2 regions of the Sediminibacillus dalangtanensis genome follow, and region 2 is predicted to be linked to the other one. Evidence: riboswitches for the same ligand, from Rfam matches in the RefSeq annotation. Region 2 holds a riboswitch; the other holds the start of a gene.
What was found. Region 2 has a riboswitch for cobalamin ahead of ERJ70_RS01330 (ribonucleoside-diphosphate reductase subunit alpha). Riboswitches for the same ligand answer to the same signal wherever they lie in the genome.

Region 1 (6,083 bases), 1.9 Mb from region 2:
GCTGCTTGTCCGGATTTACTATACGGTAATGTTGGCTTATGACATTTTGTTGCAGGATATAACCATTTCGCTCTGAAAGATCATTCCACCAAACCTTATCTTCTGTATGTATTCCCAGCGACTCTTCTATGGAAGTGTGGGCGATTGTTTCGATTACCTCCAGAACATCTCCGCCGAGCATGTTGCGAATGACTTCACTGTTACGAAACAATGCACAAATTGCTGTTGTTGTAGTCCAGTTGGCAATCGTTCTTCCCTTTTCAATTTGAACAAGTGTTTTCTTCGAGATTCCAAGAATCGTTGCCATTTTATCCTGTGTATAATTTCTTTCCACTCTAATTAATTTGATTTTACTTGATATTTGCTTACTAAGTATAGTTTTATCCATTTTTTTACCGTCCTGTTGCTGATTTTTTCATGTGTAAGGTTTTTATACGTTTCTTTTACATTCTAACATGTTCTCTGCTTTCTTTCCTTATTAAAAATTGATATAATATGTTACCGAAGCTGATTACATATTTGTTATGAATAAAAAAGCTGGCAAGCAATGGTTTTCAGCTACTCTTGCCAAGCAAATAAGGAGGAAATATAAATGGCAGATAATAAAGTGATTGATGTATTTGTCGAAATCCCGACCGGCAATCAGAACAAATACGAATACGATAAGGAAAAAGGGGTATTCAAGCTGGATAGAGTACTTTTTTCTCCGCAATTTTATCCTGCTGAATACGGTTATATCGATGAAACGTTAGCATTAGATGGTGATCCCCTGGACGCACTGGTGCTAGTGACCAATCCAACTTTCCCTGGTTGTGTCATTGAGTCCCGTGTGATCGGCTTTTTAAATATGATTGACAGCGGTGAAGAAGATCAGAAGCTGTTGGCAGTACCTGTAGAAGATCCTCGTTTTAAAGATGTCTACAGCTTGGAAGACGTTCCATCACACAAGTTGGCTGAAATTTCCCACTTCTTTAAAACTTACAAAGACCTGCAAAACAAAAAGACTGAAATCGGAGAATGGGAAGGCGTAGAGGCTGCCAATAAACTGATTGACGATTGTCTTGCAAGGTATAAAGAACAAAAATAAAGGTGATATAAAAAGCTGTCCTTTGGCACAATTGGCTGAAGGACAGCTTTTTTGATAGCATTCTAGAAAAGTATTGTGATTTTTTCCCTATATGGTATAAACTGCACAGTACTTGTAATGGGAAGTTCCATTTCCTATTTAAAAAGCTTGTTAAGCAACGCTTCGGTAGCATGTTGATTAACGCTAGCGTAAAAACTTTTTCTCCTTGAAACCCAACAAGACTTTTTAAAAATCAGGAAACGCGTTCTTTTCTTCCTAAAGAATAGTTGGGGTTCCGTCTTTTCACCTTCTCTTGGACTTTTTGTTTTTCTAGCTACATGCAGTACCAAGTGATGCAAGAGAAAAATGTCTCGTACACTCGTTTATTAAGGAATCTGTTTCCGTAGCGCCGTAATCCAACTCAATAAAATGAATGTAAGAAGTTAGCAAGACGAATTCAAACTATGTCGCAGTTTCTATCAACAGGGAAAAAACAATAGAGTAAAGGCTACAAACAGTAACCTGATCATGTGACTGCTTCGAACTAGATGATTAAAGAAGCAGCTGTAACTGTTTATTGCCCATTGATCCCATCTGGAACTTCAAGCGGCTCTTCCAGATTGTCATAAGGTCCTATTCTGTTTTCAGCGATATTGAACTCAATTGTTTTGTATCCGAAGCTTTTGGCGGTCATCATCATTGCTTCCATCATATCCAGCGTCTTCTGGTCATTTGTAACAGGTCCGGATAGATCCACAGAAACCTGCTTTTCTGACTTTTGAACACGGAATGTAACATCTGCAGGTATTGTCGCTTTCAAATTATTGTCGGGTTCTTCTTTTCGCATTTCGTAAAACGCTGCTTCAATGTCATGGTCAATGGCCACGGGTACAGCTGCTAAAAAAGGAGTGGTGTCCTCCTGCTTTTGATAAATCTTATAAACATAGCTACCAGGCTGTTTTAGCGGAAGACTATCTATTACTTCCCCTTTTGTTGCAATTGGGATACCTGGCTTTCCATTAATTTGAAGTTTTACTTGGTTTATTTCCAGAGGCAGAAACAATCTGGATAATACCGTTCCCACATTCTCGGTAAACGCTTCGTCTTCAAAGTTAAATTCGGCAGGAAAATGAACAATTGCAATCCCGTTGCTTTTATCAATTTCAAAGGTAACCCCTTGTAAAAGATTCGGCGGGAGACTGATAGCTTCAGGATCGAGCCGTTCATCTAACTGATTTAAAGTGCTTTGGATACTTTCACTTGTATTTTCTGTTTGATAAGTCAATGGCACAAGATAACCGTTTCCTTCAATCGGTATGGAGACATCTAATGTCGTTGTCCTGTCGGTATTGGTATAGACAGCTTTACTGACTGGTTCTTCTGCTTCATTTACTATCGCTCCCTCATCTGCAGACTCGGATCGTTCAGCAGGGAGACCGGAATCGGATTGTGATCCCTCTTCCATTACTTTGGCCTCTTCGGTGTCCACAGCTTCATTCGAGTAAGTATCGGCAGCGTCTTCCTGTGAAGTAAAGTGATCGATACGCATTGCGCTTTGGCCTATTACTGCGATTAACACAAGTACCGCCAAAGTAGCCAGGGAGGGAATCAACCATGATTTCCAGGACCTTTTGTTTTTTCTGTCTGTTTCTTCCTGTAAACCTTCCACAACCTTTTGATACAATTCATTTTCCGGCCGCTTATCCTGTATAACAGGCAACTTTCTCAAGTTTTCCTCTACACGTTGATTATTCCATCCTTTTTTCACTGTATATCCCCCTCCTCTCCGTATTCCTGCTGTAGTAGCTGTCGCAATGCCTTGATGGCTCTATGTTGCGTTGTCTTCACTTTGCTAATACTCCAACCGAGCGTTTCTGCTGTTTCCTTTAAAGAAAATGATTGAATATACCGTAAAATGATAACACTTTTTTGATCCAGACTACATTTATCGAGACAGTGATAAATCTGTCTCATTTCTTCATTTTGCTCAGCTATTTCTTCCGGAAGAATGGATTGGTCTTCCAATTGTTCTCCTCGTTCTCCCCAATCAAAAAAATCAAGGATCCGCTTTCGTTTATTCGACTGTTTTCGGAAATAATCGATTGCTACGTGCCTGGCTATGGAAAAAAGCCACGTTTTTTCGCTGCTTTCTCCTTTGAATGTGTGAATGGACTTCAATACTTTTATATAAACTTCCTGGACGAGGTCTTCTGCTTGCTCCTTATCCTTTGTCATATATATTAAAAATTGGTATAAATCCTGATGATATTTTTTGTACAAATCCTGAAAAACGGCTCTCATGCCAGATCCCCCGTTCACTATATTGTCGGAGTGCGAAGCAAAAAGGTTACAATGAAGGAACATTTTTGTCAATCGCTTCTATTATAACTTTATTTATTGCTTTCTTTTAGGGGTAAACCAAAAAAATACCAGCTATTTACTAGCTGGTATTTTTCCATATTCTGAATTACGGAGATATTTTGTGAAAATCCTGGAGAATACCGGGAACAAAATCGCCATAAAAATTCCGTTGCCTACTGCATGATAAGTATCAAACGGCAAACCCAAAAGGTAATAGGAAAGAAAATTCCCCGCCACTGAGAAGGTTGCCAATGACACAATCAGTCCGTAAAGATAGCCGCACATAACGGCAAAAACAATCATCACCGGCAGCGGAATATCCCTCCAGTATTTCCCGATCAATCCGCTCATCAACCCGATTAATGCCCAGCCAACTATTTGCCAGATAGTCCAAAGCCCCATACCGAGGAATAAATTGGAAAGATAAGTAGTCAATCCAGCAAGCAATACTCCGGATAGAGGACCTAAAAAGAAACCACAAATAATGATCAAGGCAGTCACCGGCTGTACATTGGGAAGAAACTGAAAGGTATATCTGCCCACGACAGCCAAAGCTGCGAGAACTGCAATTAGAGTGAGTTTATAGGTATTCACTCATATCATTCCATGGCATGCAAATCGAACGTGACTTCATCTTCCGGGCTTAGTTCATACTCGTTTGCACCAACCTCGGCCATTTCTCCATTGACGGTGTACATCCAGTATTTCCCTTCCTCTTCGTTTTGACTGACACCTTCGATGGAAGTAATAAAGCCATCCGCTTCTTCTACTTCGAAGTTTTCTTTCATCACATCAAGTAAAATAGCCCCTTCTTCGATTTCAACTTCTTTTTCAGTGATGACATTTTCCCCTTCATCCTCTGAAATGGTGACCATCACCGCTTCTTGACTTTCTGATTCACCGGATTGCTCCGTTGTTTCCGCCGTCTCATTGTTCGACGAATCCTGCTCCGCACAGCCGGTCACGATACCAGCGGCAAATAACAAACTTAATAACGCGAATAAAAACTTCTTCATTTCTTCCAACCTCCCAATTATAATTTTCAGGGACAGGAAAAGTGCTATTTATGTACAAAAATAAAAGCTTATCCTCTGAGAAGATAAGCTAAAGAGACAAACCAGCTGTAATGGATGACAAACCACACACCGGCAGTCTCAAACACTCAATCCCCGAAGGTTTGAAACAGGCAACAACGGCAGGTCTACTGGCTCGTACATCTTTCTACTTAGGAACCTTCCCATGACTAAAAGCTCACAGTGGTTTTTCCTTTTCGTCCGTACTTACAGTTGCGAGGACAGCTCTGGTTTTTCACCAGATTCCCTTTTCAGCCTGCCAGACGGCAAAACCGACTGAAAGGCACCGCAGTATTCTATTTGATTTCCAGAAATCATTTTATCATAGTTCCCTATAATTAGGAAGTTGTAATGTTACATAAGGAACAAGATTATTCCTCAAGTTTAACGATTATTCGATTTTTTTCGGAATCCGGAAGGTGAAGGTTGTCCCTTCTTCTACTTTGCTTTGGACAGTCAGCGAACCCTGGTGCGCTTCCATGATGTTTTTTGCAATTGCCAGTCCTAAACCAGTTCCCGTCTTACTGTTTTCTCTTTTTCTTGATTTGTCTGCTTTATAAAATCGTTCAAAAACAAAAGGCAAATCGTCGGCAGGAATACCTGCTCCTTCATCCATGATTGAGCAAACCACTTCTTTTTCTTCCTCGGCGAGAATAATTCTGACCTTTCCGCCTGCAAATGAATGCTTAATCGCATTATCAATCAGGTTCGTAAAAACTTGTTCGATTTTGTCCGGATCGAATGTGAGTTGTGTTACCTGAAGATTATTTTCCAGAGACAGAGAAACAGCTTTATCATGTGCCATGCCACTGAATTTTTTGACAATCCGATCTAAAAACGGCTCCATATCCACCGATTCCAATTCCAATTGTATATGGCCTGACTCCATTCTGGCCAAGTCGAGCAGTTCGTTTACAAGCCGGCCAATGCGAAGCGATTCCTCATGGATGATCCCCGCAAGCTCATTTTTTTCTTCCTTACTTTCCGCAATATTGTCAACTATTGCTTCACTATAACCTTGTAGAAGAGAAATCGGCGTTCGCAGTTCATGGGAAACGTTGGCAATAAAGTCTTTCCGTAGTTTATCAAGACGTCTTTCATCTGTCACATCCCGAAATACTGCTACTGCTCCCCTGACATAGGACTGATCGTATAAAGGCGTCATGATCATCGCCCAGTTTCTTCCTTGTATCGAGATTTCCCGCATGACTTCCTTCTCTGTGGCAACGACTTCATCCAACGTTTCCATTAATTCTGTTGGCAAGTTTACTTCCTCTTCAGCAGAATCATTTTCATAATGCCAGTCTTTAAGAAACTTTTCGGAAGGTGGATTGGAAACCATAATGTTCCCTTTTCGGTTAAGGGTCAAGACTCCATCCGCCATGGAACTTAAGATGCTCGATACTTGTTCTTTTTCCTGCCTCAAAGCGTTGATATGGAACTTGAGCTGCCTTCCCATACGGTTGAATGCCATGGCCAGCTCTCCAATTTCATCGTGAGTCAGAATGGGTACTTTCGTATTGAATTCCCCTTTCGCCAACTCAAATGCTCCTTCTCGCATTTTTATCAAAGGAGATGTGATC
Region 2 (6,083 bases):
TGGAAAAAACACTGGAATTGACCGTGCCGAAGGAGGAGTCGGAACCTATTCCGGATACCACCGTATTGAATGTATTGCAGTTATACGGAAATGATGACCTGGCTTTCATCGTGAACAGGGAAATCGAAAAGCGTAAGAAGCAGGAGAACGATTAAAAGAGGCCCGGACAAAAGCATGGCCACAAAAGCAAAAACCGAGCGAATGCTAAATGCCAATCAAATTCGTTCGGTTTTCATTTTGGTCACGATGCTTTTGTCCCAGGCTCTTTTTCATTAACCTCTGAACAATTTGATCAACGCATGTGTTCCGTGATCTTCGCCTCCAGACTCAGCCAACCTTTGATACAGCGACAGGGACAGCTCCAATCCTGGGGTGAGAAGCTCCATTTCCTTTGCAGATTCCAAGGCAATCTTCATATCTTTAATAAAGTGTTTGACATAAAATCCCGGATCGTAATCACCGGCAATCATCCTGGGAGCAAGGTTGCTTAACGACCAGCTTCCTGCAGCCCCGGTAGAGATGCTGCTTAATACTCGTTCTGGATCCAGGCCAGCCTTCTCTGCATAGGTGATCGCTTCACAAACCCCGATCATATTGGAAGCAATGGTGATTTGGTTGCTCATTTTTGTGTGCTGGCCTGATCCGGCTGGACCCTGATGGACAACATTGCTGCCAAGTACGTCGAAAATCGGCTTTAGCTCCTGATAAGCAGCTTCAGACCCGCCGGCCATGATGGCGAGTGTTCCGTTTTTTGCCCCGACGTCCCCACCCGAAACTGGTGCATCGACAGATTCGATTTCTTTTTTCGCCGCTTCTTTATAAATTCTTTCAGCAAGCTTGGGCTTGGAAGTGGTCATATCGATGACGAAGCTGCCGGCCTTGGCGTGAGCCAGGATACCGCTGTCACCGAAGTATACTTCTTCTACATCAGAGGGGTAACCGACGATAGTAATAATCACATCTGATTCTGCTGCAAGATCAGCTGCGCTTTCCTTCCAGACAGCTCCAGCTTCCAAGAGTTCCTCTGCTTTTGTTTTGGTTCGCGTATATACATTCAAAGGGAATCCGGCTTCCATCAGGTTGGCAGCCATACTTTTTCCCATCACACCTGTACCGATAAAGCCAATGACTGTATCTTTTGCTAAGGCCATCATTCATCCTTCCTTTCTGTCTCTTTATGTCTAAACTTAGTTCGATAAAAAAACGAAAAATCCTTTCTATAAAATCACGATACTTCGACAAAAAATTTTTTAATCCGGCATTTTCCGCGTAACGCCAGGGTTTACTCCTAGTGAAAGAACAATCAGGGAATTATTTGGATTGCAACAAAAAAATGATTGTGATAAAGTCATAATTAACACAATATATTGTTTAGTTATTGAAAGTGAATACTATATGTTGATTCCGTGCAAGAATAGGTGACAGCATTGTCTTAAAAGGGAATCCGGTGAAAAACCGGAACTGTCCCCGCAACTGTAAGTGTGGACGAACGAGAAGTTCCACTAAACCGCTTTGCTTTACGGCGCCGGTTTGGGAAGGTCTCTAGTAGGCAGAAGCACGAGTCAGGAGACCTGCCTTTTCTTGTAGCGTTTCATTTCTTCGGGGACTGGGGAGTGAAAACGATAGGGGAAAAGTGGCTGTTTTTGCCATGTTTACTGTCTGTCGTTTTCAATCCGTCCATGTCTCATGGGCGGATTTTTTATATGCATAAAAGTGCCTTTACCGGAAGAAAGAGATACATAACCTCATTAGAAAATCTCAACATGATAGTACCTTAACACTTATAAGGTGACTGGGCTCTGCCCTTCAACCTGTGTTCACTTGGACAAAAGGAGGAGTAAATAATGATCGAAACAGAAGTTAAACGAAGTGATTGGAAGAGAGAAATACCGAAGATTCTGACCGGTCGTTTTCCGGATTTGGATATTCAAGCATTAGTTGAACACGGTGACAAAGTATTGGAGCAAAAACCATGGCTCCCCGATGATGAATGGATCCACCAGTTGATTTTGGAGGCGCTGGCCAACCTGGACGAAAATGCACCGGATTGGACCTATGCAGCAGCAGCTTTATACTTACAGCAGCTGTATCAGGAAGCAGCCGAGAACAGGGGATACGATCCAGGCAGGAAATACGGTCCGTTTGGGCAAGTCATCCGTCATCTGACGGACATCGGCATCTATGACCGCTTCTTACTTGATACTTATAGTGAACAGGAAATACAGGAACTGGAACAGGCGATCGATCCAGACAAAGACAACATGTTCACATACATCGGTCTCCGGACATTGGCAGACCGTTATATTGCCAAGGATTACCAAGGCAAGGTTTATGAGCTGCCACAGGAACGATTCATGATCATTTGTATGACGTTGATGAAAAATGAGCCTGCAGAAAAACGGATAGAGTTGATTAAAGAAGCATATTGGGCATTGAGTAACCTGTACATGACGGTGGCTACACCGACGCTTTCCAACGCAGGAAAAAGCTATGGTCAGTTATCCAGCTGCTTTATCGATACAGTAGACGACAGTCTGCAGGGGATTTTCGACAGTAATACCGATATCGCCAACCTGTCTAAGAACGGCGGCGGAATCGGCGTTTATTTGGGAAAAATCCGCAGCCGCGGCAGTGCGATTAAAGGGTTCAGTGGAGCATCATCCGGTGTTTTGCCATGGATGAAACAGTTGAACAACACAGCGGTCAGTGTCGATCAGCTTGGCCAGCGCAAAGGAGCAATCTGTGTCTATCTGGATATTTGGCATAAAGATATATCTTCTTTTCTGGATGCGAAACTGAACAATGGGGATGAGCGGCTTCGGACACACGATTTGTTCACAGGAGTATGTCTTCCGGATCTTTTCATGGAGCAGGTAGAAGCTAGAGAGAACTGGTACTTGTTCGATCCTCATGAGGTCCGGACAGTAATGGGGTATTCGCTTGAAGATTATTTTGACGAGTCAAAGGGCGATGGAAGCTTCCGGGAAAAATATTGGGAATGTGTTCAACACCCAGATCTTAGTAAACAAGAAATCCCTGCAATTGACCTGATGAAACGGATTCTGAAAAGCCAGCTCGAAACCGGTGGTCCTTTCATGTTTTATCGGGATGAAGTGAATCGGCATAATCCGAACAGCCATCTCGGCATGATTTATTCGAGCAATCTTTGCACGGAAATCACGCAAAACCAAAGCCCGACTGTAGTAGAAGAACAGCAGACCGTCGACGGGAAAATAGTCGTGAATAAGCAACCTGGTGACTTTGTTGTCTGCAACTTGTCCTCCATCCATTTGGGCAGGGCAGTGACAGAAGGCGTTCTGGAACGATTGGTTCCTATCCAGGTGAGGATGCTCGATAACGTAATCGATTTGAACACGATTCCGGTATTACAAGCACAGCTCACCAATCAAAAATACCGGGCAGTCGGTCTTGGTACGTTTGGATGGCACCATCTTCTGGCGTTGAAAGGAATCCGTTGGGAAAGCGAGGAAGCAGTAGCCTATGCGGACAAGCTGTACGAAAAAATCGCTTTTCTGACAATCCGGTCCAGCATGGAACTGGCTAAAGAGAAAGGTGCTTGTGCCGCATTTGAAGGTTCAGACTGGCAAACAGGCAAATACTTTGAAAAGAAGGGCTATACAACTGAAACAGATTCAGACTATGCTTGGTCCGATTTGCAGGAACAGGTGCAGGAATTCGGAATCCGGAACAGCTATTTAATGGCAGTTGCGCCGAATTCCTCGACATCTTTGATCGCGGGGAGCACCGCCAGTATTGATCCGATTTTCCAAAAGTTTTATGCCGAGGAGAAAAAGGATTACAAAATTCCTGTGACCGCTCCGGATTTGAACGCGGATACCACCTGGTATTATAAATCGGCTTATTTTATCGATCAGCACTGGAGTATCAAACAGAACGCAGCCAGACAGAAGCATATCGACCAAAGTGTATCCTTCAACATCTACGTACCTAACACCATCCAGGCCAAAGAATTGCTGAGCCTTCACCTGGATGCTTGGGAATCAGGGCTTAAAACTACCTATTATTTACGGTCGACCTCATCCGAACTGATCGACTGTGAATCATGTTCCAGCTAAGGAGAGGAGACTAACGATGGTTGTATCATTGAATAAACGGAATATCATGGACAAGACGGCACCGAACAATTCTACAAGTATTATCAACGGAAAAAGCTCTAATATACTCAATTGGGATGATGTCCGCTTCGCCTGGGCATATCCCAAATATAAAAAAATGCTTTCGAACTTTTGGACGCCTTTTGAAATCAACATGTCGCAGGATATGCGGCAGTTTCCAGGGTTATCTGACGATGAAAGGGACGCCTTTTTGAAAATCATCGGGTTACTGGCTTTGCTCGATAGCATCCAAACGGATTACGCCGGGAAGGTTGCTGATTATTTAACGGATTCGAGTCTGAATGCGCTCATGATCATTCTCGCCCAGCAGGAAGTCATTCATAACCACTCTTATTCCTATGTCTTATCCAGTCTTGTATCCAAGCAAGAGCAGGATGAAGTCTTCGAATTTTGGCGGACGGAACCCATTTTGGAAAAGCGTAACGATTTCATCACAGACGGTTATCGAGCATTTGCAGAAGAACCGACGGTAGATAACTTGTTGAAATCCGTTGTTTTCGATGTAATTCTGGAGGGACTATTCTTTTATTCAGGGTTCGCCTTTTTCTATCATTTGGCAAGGAATCAAAAGATGGTCGCCACCTCTACGATGATTAATTATATCAACCGTGATGAACAGCTGCATGTCGATTTGTTTGTACGAATATTCAAAGAAGTGTTAACGGAGCATCCGGAATATCATACAAAAGAACTGGAAACCTTTGTACAAGATACCTTTAAGCAAGCGGTGCACCTGGAGACAGAATGGGCTCGCCACATAATCGGCAACAAAATCGATGGTATTCTGTTGCAGGACGTGGAGGATTATATTAAATTTTATGCCAATACACGTTGTAAACAACTTGGCTACGAAAAACCGTATCCGGAAATCACCAAAAATCCGCTGCGCTGGATTAAAGCATACGAAGAAGTGGATTTGGGCAAGTCCGATTTCTTTGAACAGAAGTCCCGACAGTACACCAAAGTAAATTACACCGATAATGGTTTTGACGATTTGTAATAGGACGGGAAATCCCTGCTGATCATCAGTGAGGGATTTTTTTTTTCCCGATCCCGCGCTTTACAAATTTGTCTGCATTGGGGAAAGTAATAACTGTGCACATATACTTTGCTATCTTGCAACAGGCTAAACAAGGAGGATTTTGATGGACTGGATTCGCAAGTCATTTGGTGAGTTGGATACAAAAGAACTATATACCATCATTCAAACAAGAATCGATGTTTTTGTCGTTGAACAGCAATGTCCGTATCGTGAGCTCGATGGACATGACTATCGTGCTATTCATTTATTCTGCAAGGATGGAGAAAAGATTGTAGCATACGCACGCTTGCTTCCGAAAGGAACAGTATATGAACAAGCGTCCATCGGAAGGGTGCTGGTACATAAGCAATACCGCGGACAAGGCTTTGCCAGAGAGCTCTTACAAAAAGCAATTTCCCATATAACCGAACAGTGGCAGGAAACAATGATAAAAATCCAGGGTCAGGAATACCTGCGGAACTTTTACGCCTCCTTTGGCTTCCAAGAGATATCCGATGTCTATCTTGACGACGATATCCCTCATGTCGACATGTTGCTCACTACTTTTCCAAAGGAACTTGATAGCCCGATGGGTGACAGTCCCCGGTGAATTTCCAAAATCTTAACTGGTTGGCGGATTGTTTTCGGATATACTAAGAATGTTCTGCATGATCTTTCACAGCAGGAGGCGATAATGTGCTAACGCAACAACAGCTGCAAAAGTGTGAAAAGATGTTAACAGAACGCAAGCGTCACCTGGCCGACCATCTTGAGGACCATTATGGAACGCAGTATGAATTGATCAAGGAATCAATGGGAGAGTTATCGAATTATGATAACCATCCCGGCGACCATGGATCAGAGCTTTTTGAACGGGAAAAGGATATAGCCTTGAATGATCATGC

Region 1: linked by a shared signal. The riboswitch ahead of ERJ70_RS10580 (DUF4430 domain-containing protein) and the one ahead of ERJ70_RS01330 (ribonucleoside-diphosphate reductase subunit alpha) in region 2 are both predicted to bind cobalamin.

The regions. Positions count from the first base shown of each region.
Region 1 is NZ_CP046956.1:2,100,451-2,106,533, forward strand. It holds gene ERJ70_RS10555 (helix-turn-helix transcriptional regulator) at 1-388, opposite strand, end outside; gene ERJ70_RS10560 (inorganic diphosphatase) at 593-1,087, shown strand; gene ERJ70_RS10565 (RsiX family anti-sigma factor) at 1,641-2,834, opposite strand; gene sigX (RNA polymerase sigma factor SigX) at 2,831-3,367, opposite strand; gene ERJ70_RS10575 (ECF transporter S component) at 3,500-4,021, opposite strand; gene ERJ70_RS10580 (DUF4430 domain-containing protein) at 4,027-4,443, opposite strand; cobalamin riboswitch at 4,605-4,806, opposite strand; gene ERJ70_RS10585 (ATP-binding protein) at 4,892-6,083, opposite strand, start outside.
Region 2 is NZ_CP046956.1:242,085-248,167, forward strand. It holds gene yxiS (protein YxiS) at 1-155, shown strand, start outside; gene ERJ70_RS01325 (NAD(P)-dependent oxidoreductase) at 273-1,154, opposite strand; cobalamin riboswitch at 1,400-1,593, shown strand; gene ERJ70_RS01330 (ribonucleoside-diphosphate reductase subunit alpha) at 1,845-4,097, shown strand; gene ERJ70_RS01335 (ribonucleotide-diphosphate reductase subunit beta) at 4,114-5,157, shown strand; gene ERJ70_RS01340 (GNAT family N-acetyltransferase) at 5,303-5,788, shown strand; gene ERJ70_RS01345 (TraR/DksA C4-type zinc finger protein) at 5,875-6,083, shown strand, end outside.